2 regions of the Streptomyces sp. NPDC014894 genome follow, and region 1 is predicted to be linked to the other one. Evidence: riboswitches for the same ligand, from Rfam matches in the RefSeq annotation. Region 1 holds a riboswitch; the other holds the start of a gene.
What was found. A riboswitch is a leader RNA that binds a small molecule or an ion and turns the genes downstream of it on or off. The one in region 1 is predicted to bind cobalamin.

Region 2: linked by a shared signal. The riboswitch ahead of metE (5-methyltetrahydropteroyltriglutamate--homocysteine S-methyltransferase) and the one ahead of ACF089_RS34730 (cobalamin biosynthesis protein) in region 1 are both predicted to bind cobalamin.

The regions. Positions count from the first base shown of each region.
Region 1 is NZ_JBIBWD010000024.1:51,324-56,871, reverse strand. It holds gene ACF089_RS34735 (cobyric acid synthase) at 1-761, opposite strand, end outside; gene ACF089_RS34730 (cobalamin biosynthesis protein) at 758-1,726, opposite strand; cobalamin riboswitch at 1,933-2,072, opposite strand; gene ACF089_RS34725 (hypothetical protein) at 2,392-2,640, opposite strand; gene ACF089_RS34720 (anion permease) at 2,653-3,903, opposite strand; gene ACF089_RS34715 (class II aldolase/adducin family protein) at 4,173-4,835, shown strand; gene ACF089_RS34710 (alpha/beta hydrolase) at 5,364-5,548, shown strand, end outside.
Region 2 is NZ_JBIBWD010000008.1:92,938-98,485, forward strand. It holds gene ACF089_RS20210 (ABC transporter ATP-binding protein) at 1-227, shown strand, start outside; gene ACF089_RS20215 (isochorismatase family protein) at 256-768, opposite strand; gene ACF089_RS20220 (alpha/beta fold hydrolase) at 651-1,376, opposite strand; cobalamin riboswitch at 1,427-1,652, shown strand; gene metE (5-methyltetrahydropteroyltriglutamate--homocysteine S-methyltransferase) at 1,814-4,138, shown strand; gene ACF089_RS20230 (APH(3'') family aminoglycoside O-phosphotransferase) at 4,191-5,012, opposite strand; gene ACF089_RS20235 (hypothetical protein) at 5,024-5,257, opposite strand; gene ACF089_RS20240 (TerD family protein) at 5,254-5,548, opposite strand, start outside.

The DNA.
Region 1 (5,548 bases):
ATGCCGAGCCCGTGCGCGTACGGCAGCACCCCGTACGTCCGCCGCCCGGTGAGCCCTTCGAGCATGTCGAGGCCCGGCTCCAGCAGCGAGACGTCGCCGCGGAACTTGTTGACCAGATAACCGGCCACCAGCCGCTGGTCCTCGGCGCTCAGCAGCGCCGTCGTGCCGAAGAAGGAGGCGAAGACCCCGCCCCGGTCGATGTCCCCGACGACGAGCACCGGCAGCCGCGCCGCCCGGGCGATGCCCATGTTCACGATGTCGGTGCGCCGCAGGTTGATCTCGGCCGGGCTGCCCGCGCCCTCGCAGATCACGGCGTCGTAGGAGCGCCGCAGCTCGGCCAGGCACTCCACGACGGGCTCGAACAGCGTCTCCTGCCGGCCGCCGTGGTAGCCGCGGGCGCTCAGCTCGCCCACCGGCTTGCCCATCAGCACGACCTGGCTGCTGCGGTCGCTGCCCGGCTTGAGCAGGACCGGATTCATCAGCGCGGTCGGCTCGACCCGCGCCGCCTGGGCCTGCATCGCCTGGGCCCGGCCGATCTCCGCGCCCTCGCGGGTCACGAAGGAGTTGAGCGACATGTTCTGCCCCTTGAAGGGGGCCACGCTGACGCCCTGCCGCACCAGCCAGCGGCAGATTCCCGCCGTGACGACGCTCTTGCCCGCGTCCGAGGTCGTTCCCGCGACCAGCAGCCCGCCGCCGGTACGCCCGTTCCCGGTACGTCCGCCTCCGGTACGCCCGCCCCCGGTCTGTCCGCGCTCGGTCATCGGATCCCTCCCTGCCGGCGGCGGACCGCCGTGATCTGCCGGAACGCCAGCCGTCCGGCCGCGCTCGCGGCGAGCGCGAGCAGACTCACCCGGCGCGAGAGCCGGACCGCGCGCTCGATGTCCGGGACCTCCACGGCCCGGCCCTCGCCGTGGAGCACCGGCCGGTGCTCGACCCGGCCGCCGTACGCGAGAGTGCCGCCGAGCCGTACGCCGAGCGCTCCGGCGAAGGCCGCCTCGACCGGACCGGCGTTGGGGCTCGGATGCCGGCGCGCGTCGGCCCGCCAGGCCCGTACGGCCCCGCGTGGGTCGGGGCCCGCGAGGACGGCGAGGGCGGCCGTGAGCCGCGCGCCCGGCCAGCCGGCCAGATCGTCCAGCCGGGCCGAGGCCCAGCCGAACCGCCGGTAGCGGGGGGACCGGTGGCCCACCATCGCGTCCAGGGTGTTGACGGCGCGGAAGCCGAGCAGCCCGGGAACGCCCGCGACCGCCCCCCACACCAGGGCCCCCACGACCGCGTCCGAGGTGTTCTCGGCGACGGACTCCACCACGGCGCGGGCGATCTGGGCCTCGTCCAGGGCCTGCGGATCGCGTCCGCAGAGATGGGGCAGCCGTTCCCGGGCCGCGGCCAGGTCCCGGTCGGCGAGCGCCGCCCCGACGGTCCGGGCCTCGCGGCCCAGCGAGGTGCCGCCGACGACGGTCCAGGTGGCGGCGGCGGTCAGCGCGACGGACAGCGCGGGACGGCCGCGCGTCCCACGGGCGAGCAGCGCCCCGGCCGCCGCGGCGCCTCCGGCGCAGACGGCGGTGTGGAGCGCGCCCCAGCCCCGGTGGTCGCGCCACAGCGCGCGCTCGACGGCGCCCGCGGCCCGCCCGAACGCGGCGACCGGGTGCCCCCGGCGGGGATCGCCGAGCAGCAGGTCGCCGAGGAGGCCGGCGGTGGCGCCGTACACGAATATCCGGTCGGCACGCATGGGGTCAGGCCGCGGTCTCGTTCCGGAGGGCCCGGGAAACCGGGGGAGCCGGGGGAGCCGAGGACGAAGCGGGGGGTGCCGGAGAGGTCGCCGGGGGAGCGGGAGAGGTCGCCGGGGGAGCCGGGGGAGTGCGAGGCGTACTCGGGGCAGGGGCTGAACCGCGGCCGGGCATGGCGATATGTCCTCACTCAGGGTGTCCGCGCCCTGGTTCGACGTGATGCGGCGGCGAGAGTTCCTGGCTCCCGGGATTCCTCCCGGTGACAGTGGCGGGACCGCGCCGGATTTGCACCGGCTTCCTCTGCTGCCGCCGTAATGGCCCCGGCAGTCCACCACGCTGCGAGAACAGCCGTCAACCTGCTGTTGACCTGCGATGGGACAGTGTGCTCAGCCCCACACCCCGGACCGGCCCCCGCCGGGCCCGACACCGGTCCCCGCCGGGCCCGACACCGGTCCCCGCCGGGCCCGACACCGGTCCCCGCCGGGCCCGACACCGGCCCCCGCCGGGCCCGGGAGCGGCCCCGTCCGGCCCCGCGAACGGTCCCGGCACCGACGCGACCGGGCCGGACCGCCCCCGTGGGAGTGGTCCGGCCCGGCCGGTGAAAGAGCTGGTGACGACGGAGTCCTCGGTGCGGCGGGCAGGGCCCGCGCACGGTCCGGGGACGCCGTCAGTCGACGATGAGGTAGATCCCGTAGGTGATCGCCGCCACGCAGAGCGCGAAGCAGATGTACGCGCCGACACGGGCGAGGGCCACGGACGCGCCGCCGCCGGTCGCCGTGCCGCCGGTCGTCGACCCGGCGGCCGGCTGCTGCTTGCTCAGACCGACGATGCCGAGGGTGAACAGGCCCACGAGGACGACGGTGGCCACGAGGCTCACGCCGAAGACGGAGCCGAGAGCTGCCCAGTCGATGTTCATGCTGATCTGTCCTTACACCGCGGCCGGGCTGGCCGGGCCGGATTCGGGGGCGGCGGCCGAGGGAGCCGCGATGGTCGTCTTGAGGTCGTCCTGCGCGGGGGTGCCGGCGGGCGGCGGGGTGACCGCGTTGATCGCTTCGGTCACGACGCCGGGCTCGTCGCCCTCCTCGCCGTTGACGTTGGTGTGGTCGATGACCTGGCGGCGCGAGTAGATCCAGATGGCGGCGGACGAGGCGACCAGGAAGATCGCGACGGCGGCGACGCCCCAGTCGCCCTGCTTGGTCACGTACTCCGAGCCCGCGGCGACCAGACCGGCGGCCGGCAGGGTCAGACCCCAGGCCACGAACATCCGGGTGGCGGTGGACCAGCGGACCACGCCGCCCTTGCGGCCGAGGCCGGCGCCCATCACCGCTCCGGAGCAGGAGTGCGTGGTGGAGAGCGAGAAGCCGAGGTTGGAGGAGGCGAGGATGACGCTGGCCGCGCTGGACTGGGCGGCGAAGCCCTGCTGCGGCTGAAGGTCGGTGAGGCCCTTGCCCATGGTGCGGATGATGCGCCAGCCGCCGAGGTAGGTGCCGAGGGCGATCGCGACACCGGCGGAGACGATGACCCACATGGGCGGGTTCGAGCCGGGGTTGAGCACACCGCCGGCGACCAGCGCCAGCGTGATGATGCCCATCGTCTTCTGGGCGTCGTTGGTGCCGTGGGCCAGGGAGACCAGGCCCGCCGAGGCGATCTGTCCGGCCCGGTAGCCCTTCGCGGTGGACTTCGGGTCGGCGTTCTTGCCGATCTTGTACGTCAGCCGGGAGGCCAGGTAAGCGCCGATGCCCGCGACCAGCGGGGCCGCGATGGCGGGGATCAGCACCTTGGTCACGACGGTGCCGCCGTTGACGCCGCTGAACCCGACCGAGGCGACGGTGGCGCCGATCAGACCGCCCATGAGGGCGTGCGAGGAACTGGACGGCAGGCCGACCAGCCACGTCAGGAGATTCCAGAGGATGGCGCCGACGAGCGCCGCGAAGATCACTTCTGGGGATATGCCTGACTCGTTGACGATGCCGCTGGAGATCGTCTTGGCGACCTCCACCGACAGGAAAGCGCCGACGAGGTTGAGCACGGCGGACATCGCCACCGCGGACTTGGGCTTCATGGCGCCGGTCGAGATGGTCGTCGCCATCGCGTTGGCGGTGTCGTGGAAACCGTTCGTGAAATCGAACACGAGAGCCGTCACGATCACAATCGCGAGCAGCAGCGTGATGTGTTCCATTTACCCAGGCAATCTATGGACGTCAGTGGCCTGGCGAACGTAAGTAACCTGGGTGAACGGAAGGTGAACTGAGGCCGGATTCAGGGTGTCCCCATGTGAGGTTTCGTGCTCCGCTTACGCCTCGCGGGCGCGGGACGGGCTCTCGCGCCCGGCTTCTCGCCCCTTGAAGTGCCTTTCATCACTCTTTCCGGCAATCTGTCCGGTCCTCCCCTCCGTGGCCCGGCGGTGGCCCTCTGTGATCGGGGGCCCGCTCCTGACAGGATCGCCGTATGACCGAACAGGTGTCCCAGAAGGCGATCGACGAGGCATGGCGGGGCGTGGTCGCCACCGCCCGCAGAACGGCGGCGGAGGGCCTGGTGGTGGGCACCTCGGGCAATGTCTCCGCCCGGCTCGGCCCGCTCGTCCTGGTCACCCCCAGCGGGGTGCCCTACGACCGGCTCGGCCCGCAGGACGCGACCGTCGTCGACCTCCGGGGCAAACGGGTCCTCGGCGACCTGGAGCCCACCAGCGAGCTGCCGCTCCATCTGGAGGTCTACCGGCACACCGACGCCCTCGCCGTCGTCCACACCCACGCCGTGCACGCCACGGCCGTCTCCACCCTCGTGCCCGAGCTTCCGCCCGTCCACTACATGGCCGCCGCGCTCGGCGGTCCCGTCCGCGTCGCGCCGTACGCCCTCTACGGCACCGAGGCCCTGGCCGCGAACATGCTCCGCGCCCTGGAGGGGCGCACCGCCTGTCTGCTCCGCAACCACGGCACGGTCGCCCACGGGCAGAGCCTGGACCAGGCCTACGACCGCACCGCGCAGCTGGAGTGGATGTGCCGCCTCTGGCTCACCGCGGCCTCCGTGCCCGGTCACAGCCCCTCCCTGCTCTCCGAGGACCAGCTCGCGGAGGCCGCCGAGCAGTTCCGCGGCTACGGCCAGCGCCGCTGACCCGGGCCTGCCGCCCCGGGCCTGGGCCGAGCCTGACTCGGGCCGGACCAGGCCCGGGTCGGGTCCGGTCCGGCGCGGGGGAGTCCGGCCCGGGGAGTCCGATGCGCGGCAGCCGGGTGCGGAGGCAGTCCGGCGCGGGGCGGCTCGCGGGGCCGGCGCGGCCCGCGCCCGGCCGGGCCCCGGCCCGCGTCGAGGCCGGTCCGGCTCGGCCCGAGTCCCGTCCTGACGCCCCGGCCCGGTTCCGGAGCGTCCTGACGCCCCGATCCGCCCGCCCCGGGCCCCGATCGCCCCGGGCCGGAGCGGGCCGACCCCGGTCCGCCCCCGTACGGCCAGGCCCGCCCCCGGTCCCGGCTCGCGCCCCCGGCTCCGCCCGCCCGGACGGCGGCCCCCGGCTCCGCCTGTCGGTGGACGGCGGTCCCCGGTGCCGCGCCCAGGACGGTCCCGCCCGCCGGGGCCGCCCGCCCGGGCGGCCACACCGTCGGCCGCCGTCCACTGGCAGCCCCGCACCGCCGCGCCGACACTGGAACGGTGCGCCCGGCTATCGCGACGGCAGCGGCCGTCACCACCCTGATCGGCGTCGGCGCGGCCGCGGCGGCGGCCGGCCGCTACGCGAGCGACGCGGTGCTCAGGCCCGCCCCCGGCCGGCCGCTCCCCGGCGACCCCAGACTGACCGTGCACGCCGCCGAGGCGGACCGGGTGACCCTCACCCGGGC
Region 2 (5,548 bases), on a different contig from region 1:
CGGAGGCGGGGAGCACGGACGCGGGTCTGCTCGACCGGGCGGCGGCCTCGGCGCTGTCCGGCCGTACCGCCATCGTGATCGCCCACCGGCTCGGCCAGGCCGCGCGGGCCGACCGCATCGTCGTCATGGAGGACGGCCGGGCCGTCGAGTCCGGGACGCATACGGAGCTGGTGCGGGCGCGGGGGCGGTACGCGCGGCTGTGGGAGGCGTGGGAGCGCGGCCGCTGAGCGGGCGCGGCCCCCGGGCCCCCGGCGGTCAGTCGAAGCGGACCCGCGCCGCCGGCGTCACCCGGATCGAGCGTCCGGGGTACTGGATGGTGGCGAAGGTCGTGTTGTGGTGCTCGACGACCTGGGCCGCGGTCGGCACGACGCCCACCGGGCGTACCGGTGTGGTGTGTCCGTCCGAGACCAGCACGAGATCGTGGCCGAGGGAGAGAGCGGCCCGGGCGGTGGAGTCGACGCAGTACTCCGTGGCGAAGCCGGTGACGACCAGCCGGCGCACCGCCCGTCCGCGCAGCAGGTCGCCGAGGCCGCTGCCGAGGAAGGAGTCGGCGCTGTCCTTGTCGAGGACGGCGTCGCCCGGCCGGGGCGCGACCGCCGGGTGGATGTCGCGGAGTTCGGCGGGCACGGGGTAGGCGTCGAGGCGTTGCCTCAGATGGACGACGGGCGTCCCGGCGGAGCGGGCCCGGCCGGCGAGGCCGGCGATCCGGGAGAGACAGCCGTCGGCGTCATGGGCGTCGGCCAACAGGGCGATCTGCATGTCGATGATGAGCAGCGCGGTCTCCGGCATCCCGCGAGCCTATCCCTCCGGCCGCGCGCGTCGGCGGGGAACGCGGCCGGGCGACCCGGGCGATCGGTGCGCGGGGGCGGCGGCCCGGGTGCGCGTCGCCCGTACGGTGAAGCCCTCCCGGCGCATGTCGGCGGCGGCGTCCTCGGGCAGCGCGTCGAGCATCGTGCGGTGGGCGGGGGCGAGCAGCCCGCCGGCCGGCCGATCCTCTCCTGTCGGCGGACGGAGCGTTCGAAGAACAGATCGCGGGCTTCGTCGGCGGGGTCGGCCGGCACGAGGTCCGCTGCGCGTTCGGGGGCGGCCCCGGCGGCGAGGCGTACGAGCGGCCCGCCCCAGCTGTGGCCGACGAGGACGAACGGCCCGGGGCCGAGGCGGTCGAGAAGGTCCGTCAGGTCCTCGGCCATCCTGTCGAGGGCCCGGGCCGCCGGGTCCCGGCGGCTCCGGCCGAGGCCGCCGCGGTCGTGGACCACCGTGCTCGTCCGCCCGGACGAGCGCCCCGTACGAGCGGCCCGCGGCGAGCCCTCCCCCCTCCGATCCGGCCTGCTCGGCGCGGGTCGGCCGCCGCCAATCCCGAACCATCCGTGTCTCATGTCACGGTCCGGAATGTGAACAGCACTGTCCGAAGGCACGCGATCCCTCTACGCTGACCGGTGCAGCTGGTTCGCCCTGTCCGCCAGACAGACGCGTCGCAAGAGGGAACCCGGTGGAAATCCGGGACTGCCCCGCAGCGGTGAGTGGGAACGACCGCCGTCATACGCACTGGATCCGGGAAACGGATCTGGGAAGCGACGGCCAGTAGGTGCCGACCGGGAGACCGGACGGCGGGCCCGCGAGTCCGAAGACCTGCCCGCTGTCCGCGCACGACCCGTTCGTGTGCGGATATCCCGGTGACCTCGTGGGCGGGTCGGCGACCATATCCGGCGGACGACCGCGCCCTGCGCGGCACGGGTCCGTCCGATGTGTCCTCCCTTCGCCTCCTCGTCCCGTCACCGGGATCCACAGGAGACATCTCGCGAAGGAGAGTTCCGTGACAGCGAAGTCCGCAGCCGCGGCAGCACGGGCCACCGTGTACGGCTACCCCCGCCAGGGCCAGAACCGGGAACTGAAGAAGGCCGTCGAGGGGTACTGGAAGGGCCGCGTCACCGCCGACGCCCTCCGGGAGACCGCGGCGGATCTGCGCCGGACGAACTGGCGTCAGCTGGCCGACGCCGGCGTCCACGAGGTGCCGACCGGCGATTTCTCGTACTACGACCACATGCTGGACACCAGTGTCATGGTCGGGGCTGTCCCCGGGCGGCACCGCGCCGCCGTCGCGGCGGACGCCCTCGACGGCTACTTCGCCATGGCGCGCGGCACCCAGGACGTCGCGCCCCTGGAGATGACCAAGTGGTTCGACACCAACTACCACTATCTGGTGCCCGAACTCGGCCCCGACACCGTCTTCACCGCCGACCCGTCCAAGCAGGTCGCCGAGTTGACGGAGGCCCTCGCGCTCGGGCTCGCCCCCCGCCCGGTCCTCGTCGGCCCCCTCACCTATCTCCTGCTGGCCAAGCCCGCGCCCGGCGTCGCCGCCGACTTCGAACCGCTGACCCTGCTGGACCGGCTGCTGCCGGTGTACGCCGAGGTCCTCGCCGATCTCCGCGCGGCCGGCGCGGAGTGGGTCCAGCTGGACGAGCCCGCCCTGGTCCAGGACCGCACCCCGGCCGAGCTGAACGCCGCCGCCCGCGCCTACCGCGACCTCGGCGGACTGACCGACCGTCCGAAACTGCTGGTCGCCTCCTACTTCGACCGCCTCGGCGAGGCCCTGCCCGTACTGGCCAAGGCCCCCGTCGAAGGGCTCGCCCTCGACTTCACCGAGCGGGCCGCCGGCAATCTCGACGATCTCGCCGCCGTCGGCGGACTGCGCGGCAAGCGCCTGGTCGCGGGCGTGGTCAACGGCCGCAACATCTGGATCAACGACTACGAGAAGTCCCTCGCCACCCTCGGCACCCTGCTCGGTCTCGCCGACCGCGTCGACGTCGCGGCCTCCTGCTCCCTGCTGCACGTCCCCCTCGACGCCGGGGCCGAACGCGACATCGACCCGCAGATCGCCCGCTGGCTCGCCTTCGCCCGGCAGAAGACGGCCGAGCTGGTCACCCTCGCCAAGGGACTGGCCCAGGGCACCGGCGCGATCACCGCCGAACTCGCCGCCAACCGGGCCGATCTGGCCTCCCGCGCCGGATCCGCCCTCACCCACGACCCGGCGGTACGCGCCCGTACCGCGGCCGTCACCGACGCCGACGGCCGCCGCTCCCAGCCGTACGCCGAGCGGACCGCCGCCCAGCGGGACCTGCTCCGGCTGCCGCTGCTGCCCACCACCACCATCGGCTCGTTCCCGCAGACGAACGAGCTGCGCACCGCGCGCGCGGATCTGCGCGCCGGGCGCATCGACACCCCCGGGTACGAGGAGCGCATCAAGGACGAGATCCGCGAGGTCCTCGCCTTCCAGGAGAAGGCGGGCATCGACGTACTGGTGCACGGCGAGCCCGAGCGCAATGACATGGTCCAGTACTTCGCCGAGCAGCTCACCGGCTATCTCGCCACCCAGCACGGCTGGGTCCAGTCCTACGGCACCCGCTATGTCCGCCCACCGGTCCTGGCCGGGGACATCTCCCGGCCGGAGGCGATGACGGTCCGCTGGACCTCGTACGCCCAGTCGCTCACCGAACGGCCCGTCAAGGGCATGCTCACCGGCCCGGTGACCATGCTCGCCTGGTCCTTCGTCCGCGACGACCAGCCGCTCGGCGACACCGCCCGGCAGGTCGCCCTCGCCCTGCGCGACGAGGTGAACGATCTGGAGGCCGCGGGCGCCTCCGTCATCCAGGTCGACGAACCCGCGCTCCGCGAGACCCTCCCGCTGCGCGCCGCCGACCACTCCGGCTATCTCGCCTGGGCCACCGAGTCCTTCCGCCTCACCACCGGCGGCGTCCGTCCGGCCACCCAGATCCACACGCACATGTGCTACGCGGAGTTCGGCGACATCGTGCAGGCCATCGACGATCTCGACGCCGACGTCATCAGCCTGGAGGCCGCCCGCTCCCATATGCAGGTCGCCCGCGAACTGGCCGCCCACGGCTATCCGCGCGAGGCCGGACCGGGCGTCTACGACATCCACTCCCCCCGGGTCCCGAGCGCCGAGGAGGCCGCCGCCCTGCTGCGCAAGGGGCTCGAGGCCATCCCGGCCGAACGCCTCTGGGTCAATCCCGACTGCGGCCTGAAGACCCGCGGCTGGCCCGAGACCCGCGCCTCCCTGGAGAACCTGGTCGCCGCCGCCCGTGAGATCCGCGCGGGGCTGACCGCCGAGAACGCCTGACCACCGGGCCGGGGCGGGCGCCCGCGCGGCGCCCGCCCCGGCCGGGCATCCGCTAACCCCAGGTGAGCGGGTCGAGATGGAGGTAGAAGCTCAGCCGGTCGTGATCGAGGTCGACGCCGTACCGTTCGGCGAACGCGGCGTCGGCGTCCCGCGCCCGTGTCTCGTCCGGCCAGGTCTCCCGCGCGTTGGCGAGCAGCAGGGACAGATCGGCGTAGCGGTCGGCCCGACCGAGGCGGCCCAGATCGACGAAGCCCGTCACCTCCAGGGTCTTCGGATCGAGGACGATGTTGGGCAGGCACAGGTCCCCGTGGCAGACGACCGGGTCGGCGGCCTCCTGGTCCCGCCGGAGCGGGATCGCCGGCTCCAGCCGGGCCAGCAGTTCCCCGGGCGGGGTGTCCCGCTGCCCGGCGGGGAGGAACTCCGGATTCACCGCGTCGCGGGCCACGACATCGCGGGCCGCGGCGACCATCGCGTCCAGGCCGCGGCCGAACGGGCACTGCTCCACGGGCACCTCGTGCAGACCGCGCACCGCGTCCGCGACGCGGTCCCAGGCGGCGCGCAGCTCCTCGGCGGACACCCGGTCGGCGGGGACGCCGGGGACGGCGCTGGTCACCAGGCGGGCTCCCGTGCCGTCGGCGTGCCAGTCGAGCACCCGCGCCCCGGGTACGCCCCGGTCGCCCAGCCAGGCGACCCGGTCGCGCTCGGCCTCCAGATCGGCCGTGTCCTCGGCGGAGACGCACTTGGCGTACCGGGCGCCGTCGGCGCTGCGGAAGACGGCGGCCGCCGACTCCCCCGCCGTGACGGGCAGCCAGTCGCCCTCGGCCGGCGGCGACGGCGACGGCGGCAGGCTCCGGGGGCTGGAGTGATCGCGCATGTCTTCCTCTCTCACGCGGTGCGGGGTTCGGCGGTGGTCCACGCGGCGGCCGCGCGGGCGGGGCTCAGTACGGAGCCGTACGACTTCTGACGGCGAGCGCGGCGGCGTACGGACGCGGTGCGGCCGACCGCGGGTCCGGTCCCGCCCGGTCCCGCCCGGTCCCGCCCGGCCCGGCCCCGCCCGGCCCGGCCCGGGACGGCCCGGGACGAGCGGGCCCCGGCCCCCTCGACGTACGCCGTCGTCATCGCACGTCGACGCCGTGCGCCCGGGCCAGTCCGTCGAGCCCGTCGGCCCAGCCCTGGCCGATGGCGCGGAGCTTCCATGCGGGACGGCCGTTCCGGCTGTGCCGGTACAGCTCGGCGACGACCATGGCGCGTACGTCCGGATCGCTCGGCGGCCGGAACTCCCAGGCGGCTCCCGTGCCGCACTCCATGCGCAGGGCGGCATGGGTGAGAGCGCCGCAGTCGAGGCCCGATTCGACGTTCATGTTCACCGCCACGGCGATGCGCCGGACCTGTTCCGGCAGCGCGGCCAGA